Regions from separate parts of the Paenibacillus terreus genome, predicted to be linked through region 2. Evidence: riboswitches for the same ligand, from Rfam matches in the RefSeq annotation. Region 2 holds a riboswitch; the other holds the start of a gene.
The links. Region 2 has a riboswitch for glycine ahead of gcvT (glycine cleavage system aminomethyltransferase GcvT). Riboswitches for the same ligand answer to the same signal wherever they lie in the genome.
Positions count from the first base shown of each region.

Region 1: another riboswitch for glycine. It lies ahead of sdaAB (L-serine ammonia-lyase, iron-sulfur-dependent subunit beta); the one in region 2 lies ahead of gcvT (glycine cleavage system aminomethyltransferase GcvT).

Region 1 covers NZ_JBHIRX010000019.1:117,065-124,524, reverse strand. Annotated here, with positions in the region: gene ACE5KN_RS25820 (response regulator) at 1-596, shown strand, start outside; gene ACE5KN_RS25815 (Ig-like domain-containing protein) at 738-3,602, shown strand; gene sdaAA (L-serine ammonia-lyase, iron-sulfur-dependent, subunit alpha) at 3,706-4,608, opposite strand; gene sdaAB (L-serine ammonia-lyase, iron-sulfur-dependent subunit beta) at 4,634-5,320, opposite strand; glycine riboswitch at 5,626-5,740, opposite strand; gene ACE5KN_RS25800 (amino acid ABC transporter permease) at 5,835-6,485, opposite strand; gene ACE5KN_RS25795 (amino acid ABC transporter permease) at 6,501-7,160, opposite strand; gene ACE5KN_RS25790 (ABC transporter substrate-binding protein) at 7,234-7,460, opposite strand, start outside.
Region 2 covers NZ_JBHIRX010000024.1:5,775-13,234, reverse strand. Annotated here, with positions in the region: gene gcvPB (aminomethyl-transferring glycine dehydrogenase subunit GcvPB) at 1-85, opposite strand, end outside; gene gcvPA (aminomethyl-transferring glycine dehydrogenase subunit GcvPA) at 82-1,437, opposite strand; gene gcvT (glycine cleavage system aminomethyltransferase GcvT) at 1,479-2,582, opposite strand; glycine riboswitch at 2,674-2,767, opposite strand; glycine riboswitch at 2,768-2,881, opposite strand; gene gcvH (glycine cleavage system protein GcvH) at 3,233-3,628, shown strand; gene ACE5KN_RS27800 (PTS mannitol transporter subunit IIBC) at 4,140-5,600, shown strand; gene ACE5KN_RS27795 (BglG family transcription antiterminator) at 5,860-7,460, shown strand, end outside.

The sequences.
Region 1 (7,460 bases), on a different contig from region 2:
AGCTGCTGGAAACCACCGGTAATGGTTTTGTCATCAGCCTGGACCGGTACAGTCTGCTGGGCATCGCCCGTCTCCAGGGCGAATCGGAGGCTAACAGGCTGATTGGTCTGCTGAAGGAGCATTTGCGAAGATGTTTGAAGCTGCCCTTCCAGGCGGCGGTCTCCGGGCCGCACTATGATTTTGCAAGTATTCCCGATGCGGTTGCGTTGCTGCGCAGTTCATTGGAGGGCAGCCTGGTATCCGGCGGGGATGAATCTCTGAAGGATGGGCTGCATACGGTGGAGGTGGCGCTGCAATATATTCGTGCACATTTTACAGAGGATCTGTCTCTTGAGAAAGTAGCTTCCGTCGTCTTCCTGAATCCTGTATATTTCAGCCAGTTGTTCAAGCAGAAGACCGGCCAGGGCTATAAGGATTATGTCATCAGCCTGCGCATGGAGCAGGCCAAAAAGCTGCTGCTTGATCCCCAATTGAAGCTCGCCGACATCGCTGACCGGATCGGGTACCATGATGTCAGACATTTTACACAGGTGTTTCGCCGCAAATGCGGCATGACTCCGACAGAATACAGATTGGGTATAAAAACGGGCGGATGAGCCCGGATCAAACAGTTATGAAGTTCATTTATCCCACGATTAGTGGCAAAATAGGACTAAAGTAGGTTAATTTTTTCCCAGCATCTACCGATATATGAACTTGTGAGTTTAAAGAATAAACATATATCGGAGGTAAATCATTTGAGGAATCGTTTGACCAAACCGCTTGCGATCATGCTGTCCTTCTTGCTGCTGATCGTCGGTGCTGCACCGGCGTGGGCTGCAAGTGCTGCCGTTTCGAAAATTGTTCTTTCAGCGAACAGCGGCCAACTGATGGTTGGCGAAACGTTAAAGCTGACCGCTACTGCTATATATAGCGATGCCAAGACATCGGATGTAACGATCAATGCCGATTGGACAAGTGACGACACTTCCATTGCTTCCGTATATAACGGTACAGTTACTGCGAAGTCGGTGGGAACGGCAACGATCGTTGCTATTTTCAAGGACGGGGACGGCAAAGCATTTTCTCAATCCGCTTCCATTACAGTTACCAAGAAAGTGAAAGCATTAACTGCAGATGTTACGAGCCTGAATATCCGCAAGGGAACTCCTGAACAAATTACACTTACAGCAACCTACAGTGATAATACGACTGATAATACCGTGGCGAATGAGGCGGAGTGGACATCCAGCAATTCCGCTGTTGCAACGGTCGTGAATGGAGCAGTAACCGGCGTCGGAGCCGGGACGGCAACCATTACAGGCGTATACGGCAAGCAGACGGTGTCTGTTGAGGTCACTGTGGATGTGGTGAAGCGCATTACACCTAGCACCACGGACGTCTCCCTTCTGCTTAGCGATGGTCCGGAAAAGGTCACGTTGACAGCAACTTTTCCCGACGGAACGACCGAGGACGTAACGGCGAATGCCGAATGGTCCTCCAGTGATGAAACAGTGGCCGATGTGCTGAAAGGCAGCATTACCCCTTATAAGCAGGGAACTGCAGTTATTAAGGCCGAGTACGGAACAAAGACGGTGACCATTAACGTAACCGTCGAAAAAACAAGCAAGCTGACTGTGGACAACGAGGACCTTTACCTCGAAATTGGCGGGGAGAAGCAGCTTAAATTGACGGCTTCTTATCCTGAGTCCGCTGCCAAGGATGTTACGGCTGATGCTCAGTGGACATCGAGCGATGAGAGCATTGCCAGCGTGTATAAAGGTAAAGTCACCGGCAACAAAGCAGGAGCAGCAACGATCACTGCCAAATACGGGGACAGAACGGTAACGATCAAGGTAAGCGTGGAGGTTGCCCGCTATCTTGATTTTAATCAAAGCCAGATTAATCTTGATTCTGTTGGCGGGAAACAGCAGCTGGAACTGACCGCGACGTTTGCGGACGGTACCCGCAAAAATGTGACAGCAAGCGCTTCTTATACGTCCAGCAGCCCATCCGTAGCGGATGTGAAGGACGGCTACGTGATCGGGTATAGCACAGGTACGACGACAATTACTGCAAGCTATGGCACACAGACGGCCACTCTGCCTGTAAAGGTGGGCCAGGTCAACAAGCTGAGCGTGGATAAGTCCGAAGTCTATCTGGCTGTCAAAGGCACTCATCAGCCTGTATTGAAGGATGAAAATGGAACTGATGTTACGAGCCAGGCAACGTGGACATCCAGCAACGAGGATATTGCCTATGTGTCCGATGGAGGACTGATCACGGCTTATAACTCCGGGACCGCCACAGTTACAGCGACATATGGTGGTAAAACGGCCAGCATTACCGTAAATGTAGAGACGGCATCCCATTTGGACATTGGCAGCTCGAAAATTTCCATGTCCGTGAACGGGCAGCCTGTTCAATTGACAGCCAAGGTAACCTATACGGACGGATCGACAGAGATCGTAACGGATAGCGCGACATGGACATCCGATAATGACAGTATTGTATATGTGAATAATGGCAAGCTGATGGCTTACAACAAAGGGACTGCGGTCATTACCGCCACCTACAACGGCAAAACAGCCACAGTTACCGTTACAGTAGGAGAACCTTCCAAGCTGGAGGTAAAATCCAAGTCGGTTGTTCTCGATATTGATGATACGTACCAGCAGCAGTTGACGGTAACCTACAAAGATGGAACGACGGAAGATGTAACGAATGAAGCGGAATGGACCACAAGCAGCGCCAAAGCTGCTACGGTGGATTCTTCAGGCTTAATCACAGGTATGGCCGAGGGCGAAGCCACTATAACTGCAACCTATGGAAGTCTGAAAGCGACCGTTAAAGTGGAAGTAGGCCTTGCCTCTGAGCTAGAGGCTGATAAGTTTCTGATCGTGATGTCTGCCGGAGATGAGTCCGAACAGATTACGCTCACAGCAACGAATTCGAAGGGCGATAAACGAAACGTAACGAAAGACGCGGAATGGTCTTCTAGCAGTACGGCGATTGCTTCCGTCAAAGACGGTAGTGTCAAAGCCTATAAAAAAGGGAAAGCGACACTTACAGCAAAATATGGCGGACAAAAGATAACCATTAAGGTTGAGGTAGATACAGCAACCAAAATCACAGCATCCGAAGTCACCCTTTCGCTGAAAACCGGTGACACAAGCAGTATTAAGGTTACGGCAACGCTAAGCGACGGAACGACCGCCGATGTGACGAAAAAAGCCGAATGGACAACAGGCAGCTACAAGGTAGCCACCGTGAAGGGCGGCACTGTGACGGCGACCGGGTATGGCAAAACCACTATTACTGCAAAATACGGCGGTAAAACGGTCAAAGTGCCGGTTACAGTGGACGCATTGAAATACCTTGAAACCAGCGAAGTGCTGCTGAACCTAACCGTTGGCCAGCAGGTACAATTAACCGGAACGGCTACGTATGTGGACGGTACGGAGGGGGACGTAACGAAAAAAGGAGTATGGACCTCCGCCAGAATTCTGGTGGCCACGGCCAAAGACGGAGTGATCAAAGGCATCAGCAAAGGCAAAACCAACGTCACCCTGAAGTTTGCAGGCAAGACAGCAAAGATTGTTGTCAATGTGACAGAGAAATAATTGGGTTATGATTAGAAAGGCCGCTCCCGGTGAAACGGGACGGCCTTTTTTGCTGTACTGCACGATGGCGGGTATTGTACGCTGCCGAATCAAGAAGTGGGAACTAATTCTCATCCTTTACATCTGTCTTGCGGCTGCCAGCCAGCGCTTCTGTCATCCGCCGGCCTGTCGGGGTCTGGGCAAGGCCGCCTTTGGCGGTTTCCCGGTGCTGGACAGGCATGGCGCTGCCCACTTCAAGCATGACATCAATGACTTCATCCGAGGGAATGGCGCTGCGTACACCTGCCAACGCCATATCGGCTGCAGCCAGGGCCGTAACGGCCCCGAGCCCGTTGCGCACAATACAGGGGATCTCGACGAGACCGGCTACGGGATCGCAGATGAGGCCGAGCGTGTTTTTCAGGGCCAGACCGACAGCATGAACCGCCTGCTCGGGGGTGCCGCCGCGCAGCTCGACCATGGCGCCTGCAGCCATGCCGATAGCGGAGCCGATCTCGGCCTGGCAGCCTCCTTCGGCGCCGGAGATAAATGAGTTGTTGGCGATCACGTATCCGATGGCTCCCGCCGTGAAGAGACCGCGAACCATATGCTCATCCGTCCATCCGAATCTCTCCTGGGCGCTGATGAACACTCCTGGAATGACACCGCAGGAGCCGGCTGTTGGTGTAGCTACAATCCGGCCCATCGAGGCATTCACCTCGGAGACGGAAAGGGCGTAAGCCATAGCGAGCGCAGAGGCATCTCCTGAGCAGGTTTCTCCCGACCGGAGATAATCCGCCACCCGTTTGCCATCCCCGCCAGTTAAGCCGCTGCGCGACACGGTATTCTCCGTCTGACCGCGGCGCACGGCTTCTTTCATAACCCCATAGTAGTCAGCCATCTGGCTGACTACGTCCTGGACGGGAATGTCTGTTTCTCTGGATTGTTCTTCAATCATTAATGTGCTGATTGTTTTGGACTCCTGCCTGCAGATCTTGCTGATTTCGTGAAGATGACTGAAACGCATAGGTTTTTGCTCCTTTTAATATCGTCTATGGCTGCCGCCTGTTTTTGCTGCGGATATCAATATTTCTCACTTCATACATATGGGTTAGTGATTGCAGCTCTGTGATGACCTGTTCAGGGACAGCGCTGTCCGTCTCAATGGCGGTTAAAGCTTCACCATCACGCCCTTTGCGATCCACATGCATATAAGCGATATTCACCCCCGCCGCCCCGAGCGATGAGGTTACAGCTCCGAGCATGCCCGGCTTATCGGAATGAAGCAGGATCAGAGCGGGGAACTCACCCGTCAAATTGACACGGAACTCATTGAGCTGCTGCACATTTATATTTCCTCCGCCAATGGATGAACCGAGCAGCGTTCGCTTCTCGCTGCCACGCTGCAGCTCAAAACGGACGGTATTGGGGTGGGGAGCAGGAAGACCGCTGGTCGCAAACTCAAAGGTCATTCCGGCCTGCTCTGCCCACTGTTCGGCGTCCGGAATGCGGGCATCATCCGTGTCATAATCAAGCAGCCCACCCAGCAGGGCCAGATCGGTTCCATGCCCTTTGTAAGTATCCGCAAAAGAGCCGTACAGTGTCATTTTGGCATGCTCGGGCACCCCGCCAAGCCAGTGCCGGGCCATGCGGCCAAGACGCACGGCACCGGCCGTATGCGAGCTTGACGGGCCCGTCATGGCCGGGCCGATGATGGAGAAAACATCCTTGAAGCGCACTTATCCATTCCTCCTTAATATGGTGCAGTATTCATTAACTTAAGATCATAGAATTAATAAGATTTCAGAAAGATAAACTTCTTGGCATGAGCTTCTTGAAATCGCAAGAAAAACTACCGCTAAACGCAGTCTGTCTTCTGTGAATGTACATCGATAGACGTTTTTCCTACGAAATATGTAAGCGCAGAAAAAAGGACAGAACAAGGAAAAGTCCCCTTGTCTCTGTCCTTTGTACCTGAGAGTTTCTGACAGGCATGCCCCGTCTTACCCCTTTGGTGGCTAAAAAAACGCTCTCTCCAGAGCTGCGTCAGCTGGCGGTACATGTACCTGAGAGATTAACTGCCGGCCGGGTGCCGTGCAGCTTGCTCCTTCGGTGCCCTGTATCCTAAAAATCGATCAGGTCTCTCCCGTCAGCCTCATCCGCGGCGATATTCAATTCAATGCTTTAAATTAAGAGTAAAGGATAGCTGTAAGCGTGTCAATGCTTACTGGCCCATGACTAGCTCATGACTGCTCATTGGGTCCGTACTTCCAGCTTCCGGGCAATCAGAGACATGCTGTAGTTCACGGCAAAATACAGGAAAGCTGCAAACAGCAGGGCTGGAACAACGAACGACTGGTTCTGAGCGCCCGCAATCTGTGCGCTGTGTGTCAGCTCAGGCAGCGAGATGATGACCGCCAGCGAAGTATCCTTCATCAATGAAATGTACTGGCTGACCAGAGGCGGTATCATGCGCCGCAGCCCTTGCGGGAGAATGATATGCCATAGTGTCTGAATGTAATTCAAACCTGAAGACCGTGCGGCTTCAATCTGCCCTTTGTCGACCGATTTCAGGCCGCTGCGCACAACCTCGGCAATCATGGCCCCTTCGAAAATGGACAAGCCGATGATGGCGGACCATTTCAAATCGACATCAAATCCGAGCGGCTTCAGGACGAGGAACAGGAAATAAATGATGAGCAGTAAGGGCAGATTGCGAATCAGGTCAATAATGGTGGCAGCCGCCTGCGAAATAACAGGAATTCGGGTATAACGTAATATTCCGAATATGATGCCCGCAATCGTGCTGATAACGATGGACCAGATGCCGACTTCCAACGTAAGGAGGAAGCCCTGCAGTATAAATTTTACGTTAGGTCCGGAAAATAACCCTACAAAATCCATAACAAGCTTCCCTCCTTAAGATGTTTTGGCCAGCCGCTTTTCCAGGTACAGCATGATAAAGCTGAGTGGAAGGGTAACGACCAGATATAATAAAGCGGTGAACGCATAAACGCTGACAGGCAAGAATGTCTCCGAATTGATCCGGTCGGACATCAGCATCAAATCCGCGCCGGCAACGACAGCGAGAATGGATGAGTTCTTGAACAGATTGATGAACTGATTGCCCATGGCCGGCAGCGCAATCTTGATGGCCTGCGGCATAATGATATGGATCATCGTTTGATTGTACGTCAAGCCAGACGAACGCCCTGCTTCCATCTGGCCATTGGGCACCGTTTGAATGCCTGCCCGTATGGCTTCCGCTATATAAGCGGCAGTATAAATGGACAATCCAATCGTGCCTGAAGCAAAACCGTCAAGGTTGATGCCGAGGGGGGGAAGGCCCAAATAGAAGATATAGACCGTAATCAACAGCGGAATATTCCGGAAGATTTCCACATAAACGGTCCCAAGCCAATTCAGCGGTTTGAAGGGTGCTATCCGGAAAATGGCAATCAAGGCTCCAAGCAGAAAGCTTGCCACAAGAGCAATCAAGCTGACCTTGATGGTGTTCAGGAAACCTTCCAAGTACAGGTCCCAATAATTGAACAGGACATTAACGTCAAAAGTTAGCATGTGCGGATCACACCTCCGTTAACGGATGGCAAGAAAGAAGGAGCTCGCTGCTGCGGCTCCTTCCGCCATTCTCTTATTCAGGTTTAACGCCAAGCCATTGCTCGTATAGTTTGTCGTATTCGCCGCTTGATTTCAGGTCAGTCAGCGTTTCATTTACCGCCTGCAGCAAATCGGTGGAGCCCTTCTTGACTGCGATGCCGTATGGTTCGTCAGTGAAGTTGCCGCCGACCAGCTGGAAGTTCGGGTCCTGCTGCTGCATGCCAAGCAGAATTGCGTTGTCTGTGGTCAGAGCGTCGCCTT
Region 2 (7,460 bases):
CATCACATTCGGGCAGTGAATACGCGACACGTCCCGGACGGCTAAGTTCAAAAATCAGCGGCATATCATGTTCGGATTGAGTCATAGCAATTCCTCCAGCACCGATGTGAATTGGTCAATCTCTTCCTTGGTTCTTTGCTCCGTTACGGCGATCAGCATATGGTTTTTGTACTCTTCGTAGTCTCTGCCGAGATCGTAACCGCCGATAAAACCGGCGTCCAGCAGACGTGACTGCAGGGACGGCATATCAGTATTCTGCGGCAGGACGAGCACGAACTCATTAAAGGTCGGGGAAGTAAACGCCGTCTTTACTCCAGGCAGGGAGGTGAGTCGTTCAAGGGCGTATCGGCTTTTATGCAAATTCAATTCCGCCACCTCTTTCATGCCGTTTCTGCCCATAACGGACATATATACAGATGCAGAGAGGGCAAGCAGCGCCTGGTTGGAGCAGATGTTGGATGTCGCCTTCTCGCGGCGGATATGCTGCTCGCGTGCTTGCAGAGTAAGAACAAAGCCGCGCTTGCCGTTGCGGTCCTTTGTTTGGCCGACGATTCTTCCGGGGATGCGGCGCATATGCTCCTGCGATACGGCAAAATAACCGCAGGTTGGCCCGCCGAGCGATGAGGAGATGCCAAGTGGCTGTGCGTCTCCCACCACGATATCGGCTCCGAGCTTGCCCGGCGCTTCAAGCAATCCGAGTGAAAGCGGATTGGAGCTGACCACCAGCAGACCCTTCTGGGCATGGATTAAATCTGCCATTGGACGAAGATTTTCAATGGAGCCAAAGAAATTCGGATTCTGCACGAGCACGGCTGCGGTATCCTCTGTTACTGCAGCAGCGAGCGCCTCGGGATCGGTAACGCCGTTTGTGCAGCCTACTTCAACAACCTCCAGGTTAAGGCCATGTGCGTAAGTGTTCAGCACCTGCCGGGCTTCAGGGTGGACGGCGCGGGATACGACAAGGCGCTTGCGGCGCGTGGCGGCGGCTGCCAGATTGCCGGCTTCAGCGAGAGCGGTGGCCCCGTCATACATACTGGCATTGGCTACCGCCATGCCGGTAAGCTCGCATATATAGGACTGGAATTCAAAAATGGCCTGCAGCTCTCCTTGGCTTACTTCCGGCTGATAAGGGGTGTAGGCCGTATAAAATTCCGAGCGGGAAATAACATGATTGATGACGGACGGAATGTGATGATCATAAATGCCTGCACCCAGAAAGCTGGCGTGGGTTTCACTGCTGGCATTCCTGCCGGCCAGCGCCGACATATGACGGGTCAGGGCCCGTTCATCCAGCCTGGAAGAAACGGGGAGCTCGCCCCGGAAGCGAATTTTTTCGGGAATATCCTTGAACAGGTCCTCAATACTGTCGGCACCCACAGTGCGAAGCATTTCGGCGCGATCCTGCTCGGTCATCGGTAAGTATCTGTGCTGATTCATTGGCTGCGCTCCTCTCAATATCCGTAATGTTCCGGTTATCTCTATTTTGTTCGTTTGTAGAACGGTGCCTTGATAACCTCTGCTTTGAGGCGTTTGCCCCGGATTTCCACCTCAACCTGTGTGCCTAACTGGGCAAAACGGCTGTCAATCAGCGCAAGCCCCAGATTCCGCTTCAGGGTAGGGGACTGCGTGCCTGTTGTCACTTCGCCAATCTGCTCCGATTCCGCGAATACCGGGTAATGAGAACGCGGAATGCCGCGGTCCACCATTTCCAAGCCAACGAGCTTGCGGGAGGGACCTTGCTCCTTCTGGGCAAGCAGTGCTTCCTGTCCGATAAACGCCCCTTTATCCAGCTTGACGAAAAAACCCAGTCCCGCCTCCAGTGGGGAGATCGTCGGAGACAGCTCCTGGCCGTACAGCGGCAGCTTCGCTTCAAAGCGCAGCGTATCCCGTGCACCCAGACCGGCGGGAACCAGTCCGTGAGCTTCCCCCGCTTTCATCAGTCCCTGCCAAATCAGCGGGGCATCCTCAGCGCGGCAGTAAATTTCGAAGCCGTCTTCCCCTGTGTATCCCGTGCGGGATATAAGGGCGGAAGAAGCCCCGAATAAGCTGGCATGTTGAACAAAACGGAAGGGGCCGAGTGAAGTGACATCGCTGTCTACGGCACCGGAAAGGATCTCTGCTGCTGCAGGACCCTGAAGGGCAAGCAGCGCAGTTTGATCCGATACATTTTCCATTTGCACATCGGCGGGCTTATGCTGCAGCAGCCATTCCCAATCCTTTTCGATATTGGAAGCATTCACGACGAGCATGTAGGAATGGCGGCCGCGCTTGTAGACAAGCAGGTCGTCCACGACTCCTCCATCGGGATAACACATCAGCGTGTACTGTGCCTGGCCGTCTTCCAGCCTGGACACGTCGTTGGTGGTTACACGCTGCAGAAAGCTTTCTGCTTCAGCCCCTGTAACGTTGAACTCGCCCATATGGGAGACATCGAACAGTCCGGCGCGTTCGCGTACAGCCTCGTGCTCCTTTTGAATGCCGCTGAACTGGACAGGCAGCTCCCAGCCGCCAAAATCAATGCAGCGCACGCCGGGATTCCCGGCATACAGCGGGTACAGCGGTGTTCTTTTCAATGCGGTCAACACAATTCACCTCGCAAAAGAGTTGGCACAGCTTATGAAAAAGCAAAAAAGGACAGGCCAAAGAACGGTGCATGGCTTCCCAGCCATTCCATTCTTCAGCTCTGTCCTTGATACCTGAGAGTTACCCTGTTGGTTCACAGGTTTCCCCTTGGGTGACCCGCTGCCGCGGATTCTCTCCAGAGTTGCGTCCGGTAAAGGTCCTTTTGCCTGAGAGATTCACCGCTTGCCGGCTTACTCCTTCGGCGTTACCCGCTGATTCCACGGTTGCAAGACACGCATGAGTCTGGCTTCATCCTCCATGCGGCCACCCCGCCCGAGCTTGTTACAGATGCGCCTTGACGCATCATTTTCCCGGAATATCGGTAATCTCTCCCTATACGTTCATCCGCTATTCAATCTATATCCATTAATACGCGATCACCGGGCATATGTCAATAAATTTGTCATATTTTAAGATGGATAACAAAATGTAAGCCATTACCCTTCCTTTAGTGCTTTAATCCGGAAAAAAAGAAATGGTTTTTTGTAAGCAATATTGACATTTGAAACTTGCTTGGCTTAATCTTACGTTGAAAACAAGAAGGTGCAGGAGCTGCTAAGCGAACAATCTTTTCATGGTGGGAAATTCCAATGGAAATGGAGCGGTATACATGAGCGAAGTTAAAGAAAACTATTTGTACAGCGAAGAGCATGAGTGGGTGAAAATCACGGAAGAAGGAACCTTGCTGGTCGGCATCTCCGATTTTGCGCAGCACCAGCTTGGCGACATTGTGTTTGTCGAGCTGCCAGAGGAAGGCGGCACTTTGGAAGCAGGCGCAAGCGTGGGTACGATCGAATCTGTCAAAACGGTGTCCGATCTGTATGCTCCAGTAAGCGGCACAGTGTTTAAAGTGAACGGGGCGCTGCAGGATTCGCCGGAGCTCGTCAACAGTTCGCCGTACGAGGATGGCTGGATGCTTGAAATCCAGGTGGATGGCGACGTTAATGATGCAGTAAGCAAACTGCTGAGTGCAGAAGCGTATAGCCGGCTTGTGGAAGAGGCTTAATGAAGCATTCACTCTAAAATAGGATATTTGTCCTATTTACTGCGTTTTTTTTCGAAAAACGACATAAAGTGTATGCAAGCGTATATTCGTTTTTGCAAGCATATTGATAAGCATGGCAGCCTGATATCTCATGTGAGATACAGCGGCCATGCTTTTTGCCGTTTGGTCAACAACATTGGAACCAAGACATAATGTTCAGGGAAATTGCGGTTAATACCGGCGAAGTTCGTTTATATTAAGGTATGACTATATGAATCGCATTTAGAGCATACTATTCTTCCCCCGAGAATCTTAAATTTAAATTTTGTCATCAACGTTCATGACGAAACTGCATTTTCATTTTATTGATGGAGATACCGTTTTCAATTAGGATGAAGGTAAGCAAAAGGATATGAGGCCTTTTACCTAAGGATTTGACAAAATCAGAAAAAGCGACAAATTCCTATATTTCGTATCGAATTTTGACGAATCCTTAACCTGAAGGTTTCAATACATTGAGGAGGTTTTCAACATGAGTTCAGTGGACGCTAAGTCCGGAAGCGGCGGAGGCCTGCGCGTTGGAGTGCAGAAATTCGGACGCTTCCTGAGCGGCATGGTTATGCCGAACATGGGCGCATTTATCGCCTGGGGCTTGATTACGGCCCTCTTTATTCCAACAGGATGGATTCCAAACGAAAATTTTGCCACGCTTGTTGATCCGATGATCAAGTATCTGCTGCCGCTGTTAATTGGTTACACAGGTGGTACAATGGTACATGGACAGCGTGGTGGTGTGGTCGGCGCGATTATGACGATCGGTGTCATTGTCGGCGCAGACATTCCGATGTTCCTTGGCGCCATGGCCGCAGGTCCGTTCGCGGCATGGGTAATCAAGCAGTTTGACAAAGCGGTTGAAGGCAAAATCAAATCCGGCTTCGAGATGCTGGTCAACAACTTCTCCGCAGGCATTATCGGTGCCATTCTTGCCCTGCTTGCACATACGATCATTGGTCCGGTAATCGAAGTGATCAGTAAAGTGTTGTCGTCAGGAGTTCAGTTCCTGATGGATGCAGGCTTGCTCCCGCTCGTCAACATCATCATTGAGCCAGGTAAAGTATTGTTCCTGAACAACGCCATTAACCATGGCATCCTGACACCAATTGCAACAGAGCAAGCTTCGCAAATGGGCAAATCGATTTTGTTCATGCTGGAGTCTAATCCGGGACCTGGTCTTGGCATTCTGCTTGCATACTGCTTCCTGGGCCGCGGTTCGGCTAAAGCATCTGCTCCAGGTGCAGCGATCATTCACTTCTTTGGCGGTATTCATGAGATTTACTTCCCGTACATTCTGATGAGACCGATTCTGATCCTGGCCGCAATGGCCGGTGGTGTTGCAGGTACGTTTACATTTATGATTACAGGCGCAGGTCTGGTAGCAGCTCCTTCGCCAGGCAGTATCTTTGCTTACTTTATCATGACGCCAAAAGGCGGTTACCTGCCGATGCTGGCCGGTGTTGTTGTAGCGGCAGTTGTCTCTTTCGTCATTGCTGCAATTCTGCTGAAGACAGGCAAACAGACAGATGAAAACCTGGAAGATGCATCTGAGCGTATGAAAGAAATGAAAAACCAAGGCAAAACAGGTAATGCAGCTGTAGCAGCCGATAACCGTGAAGCGGATCGTGCGGCAGAAGTGGCTTCCAACAATGTCGTTAAAACGGATGTTAATAAAATCGTATTCTCTTGTGACGCAGGTATGGGATCAAGCGCCATGGGCGCATCCATTCTCCGCAAGAAAATGAAGCAGGCCGGCGTGGATGTGGTCGTAACGAACACCGCAATCAGCGAAATTCCGCAGGATGCCGACATCGTAATCACACAGAAAACGCTGACTGACCGTGCTAAAACGGTTGCGCCGAATGCGGAGCATATTTCCATCGACAACTTCCTGAAGAGCCCTGAATATGAGGAGCTTGTGGAACGCCTGAAAAAATAATTCGTAGAGGTAGTTCAAAAAGTCATCTTTTGATCACGAAGGAAGTCAGGAAGCGGATTCGACATCGAATCTTGAATTCAGCCGGGACTTCCGGGGCTCACGTACCCTAAGTACGCTCCGCTCCTCAGTCCCTAGCTTCATTCAACCTTCTCGGTGCTGAAAACCTGACTTTTTGAACACTGACTTGAAATGCCTTTCAGTAAAGTTTTTCGGGTCATACGCACAGGCAGTTCAAGAGCGAAATCGGGAGGACGGTACGATGAATATTACCAAACGACAAAGCGAAATTCTTGAATTCCTGCTGCAGCAGACCAGAGAGGTGACTGCGGGCGACATTGCCGCCCGCATCAATGTCAGCACGAGAACCGTTTTGCGCGAGCTGAGTGCGGTAGAGAAATGGCTGGAGCCCCATGGGGTCAGGCTGGAAAAAAAAACCGGGATCGGAATCCATTTGGATGCCGATCCCTCTCGGCTTTTCCAGCTTCGCCAGCAGCTTTTTCGCTCGGAGTCGGTAGAGTATTCAGCAGAAGAGCGAAAGATTTACAGCTTATGCATGCTGCTGGATGACAGGGAGCCGATCAAGCTGATGTCGCTGGCGGCTGATTTGAAGGTAACAGTTGCTACCGTCAGCCATGATCTTGACGAGCTGCAATCCTGGATTGAGAAGCATGGGCTTACCCTTGTGCGCAGGCGCGGATACGGTGTGCAGATTACAGGCAGGGAAACGGACATCAGGCGGGCCATATCAGAGCTGGGATTGGAGCATTTGGATGAATCCGACTTGTTCGGAAAGGATTCGACCAGACACTCATCCCATGCCATGGATAAGCTGATGGAGCTCATCGGCAGAGATGTGATGCTGACGGTAGAGAACGCCTTGTGGCAGCCGAATGAAAAATGGCTGGAAAACATGGTCGAGAGCAAATATATGGAACTGCTGATTCAGCTTTCTGTCGCCATCGCCCGCATCCGGCGGGGCTTTGCGGTCGAGCAGCCGGAATCGGAGCTGATCCTGGGGGCCAATGAAGAAGAGGCTAAAGTTCGGGCAGCTATGGTGGAGCGAATATGCGCTGAATTGTCCGTTGCGTTGTCCCTTCAGTTCCCTGAACAGGAGAAAAAATATTTCAGACATCTGTTCCGTTCCGCCGAGGATCGCTCGACAAGGCTGCTGCCGCTGGATGATCTGGTGCTGCTGGAAATTGTGAATGAACTGATCCGCCGAGTGGAGGAGAACGCAGGGGTGCATTTTGGAGAGGATCGCCTCCTGCGTGAAGGACTGATTGCCCATGTCGAGCCTGTCATTAAACGACTGAAAGAAGGAAATGACATTCGCAATCCGCTGCTGCAGCAGATCCGCAAGGACTATGCCGAGCTGTTCGAGGCGGTCAAGGAGGCCGCGTCGGGAATGACCGAGCTGAATGTGCCTGATGAAGAAGTGGGCTTTCTGGTCATGCACTTCGGGGCTTCCATCGAGCGGCTGCGCCAGCTGCAGCGGGAGGTGCGCGCCATTGTGGTATGTACCAGCGGAATAGGCTCTTCGCGGCTGCTGGCTACACGGCTTGCGAAGGAGCTTCCGCAAATCAAGATCGTGGACCGGGCGTCATGGTTCGAAGCGGCCCGCATTCCCAAGGAGGATTACGATCTGGTCATTTCGACCGTTGATCTGCCCCTTGAGAAGGATCGTTATCTGAAAATCAGTCCACTGCTGACGCAGGAGGAGAGTGACCGCCTGCGTCATTTTATCCAGAACATAACACTCAAGAAGGTAAGCGGCAGGCAAGGGCAGACTGTGGAACCGAACCAAGGATTGGGGTGGCTGGTCGGGCTCAAGGACAGTCTGCAGGAGATTGTGCGGATCGT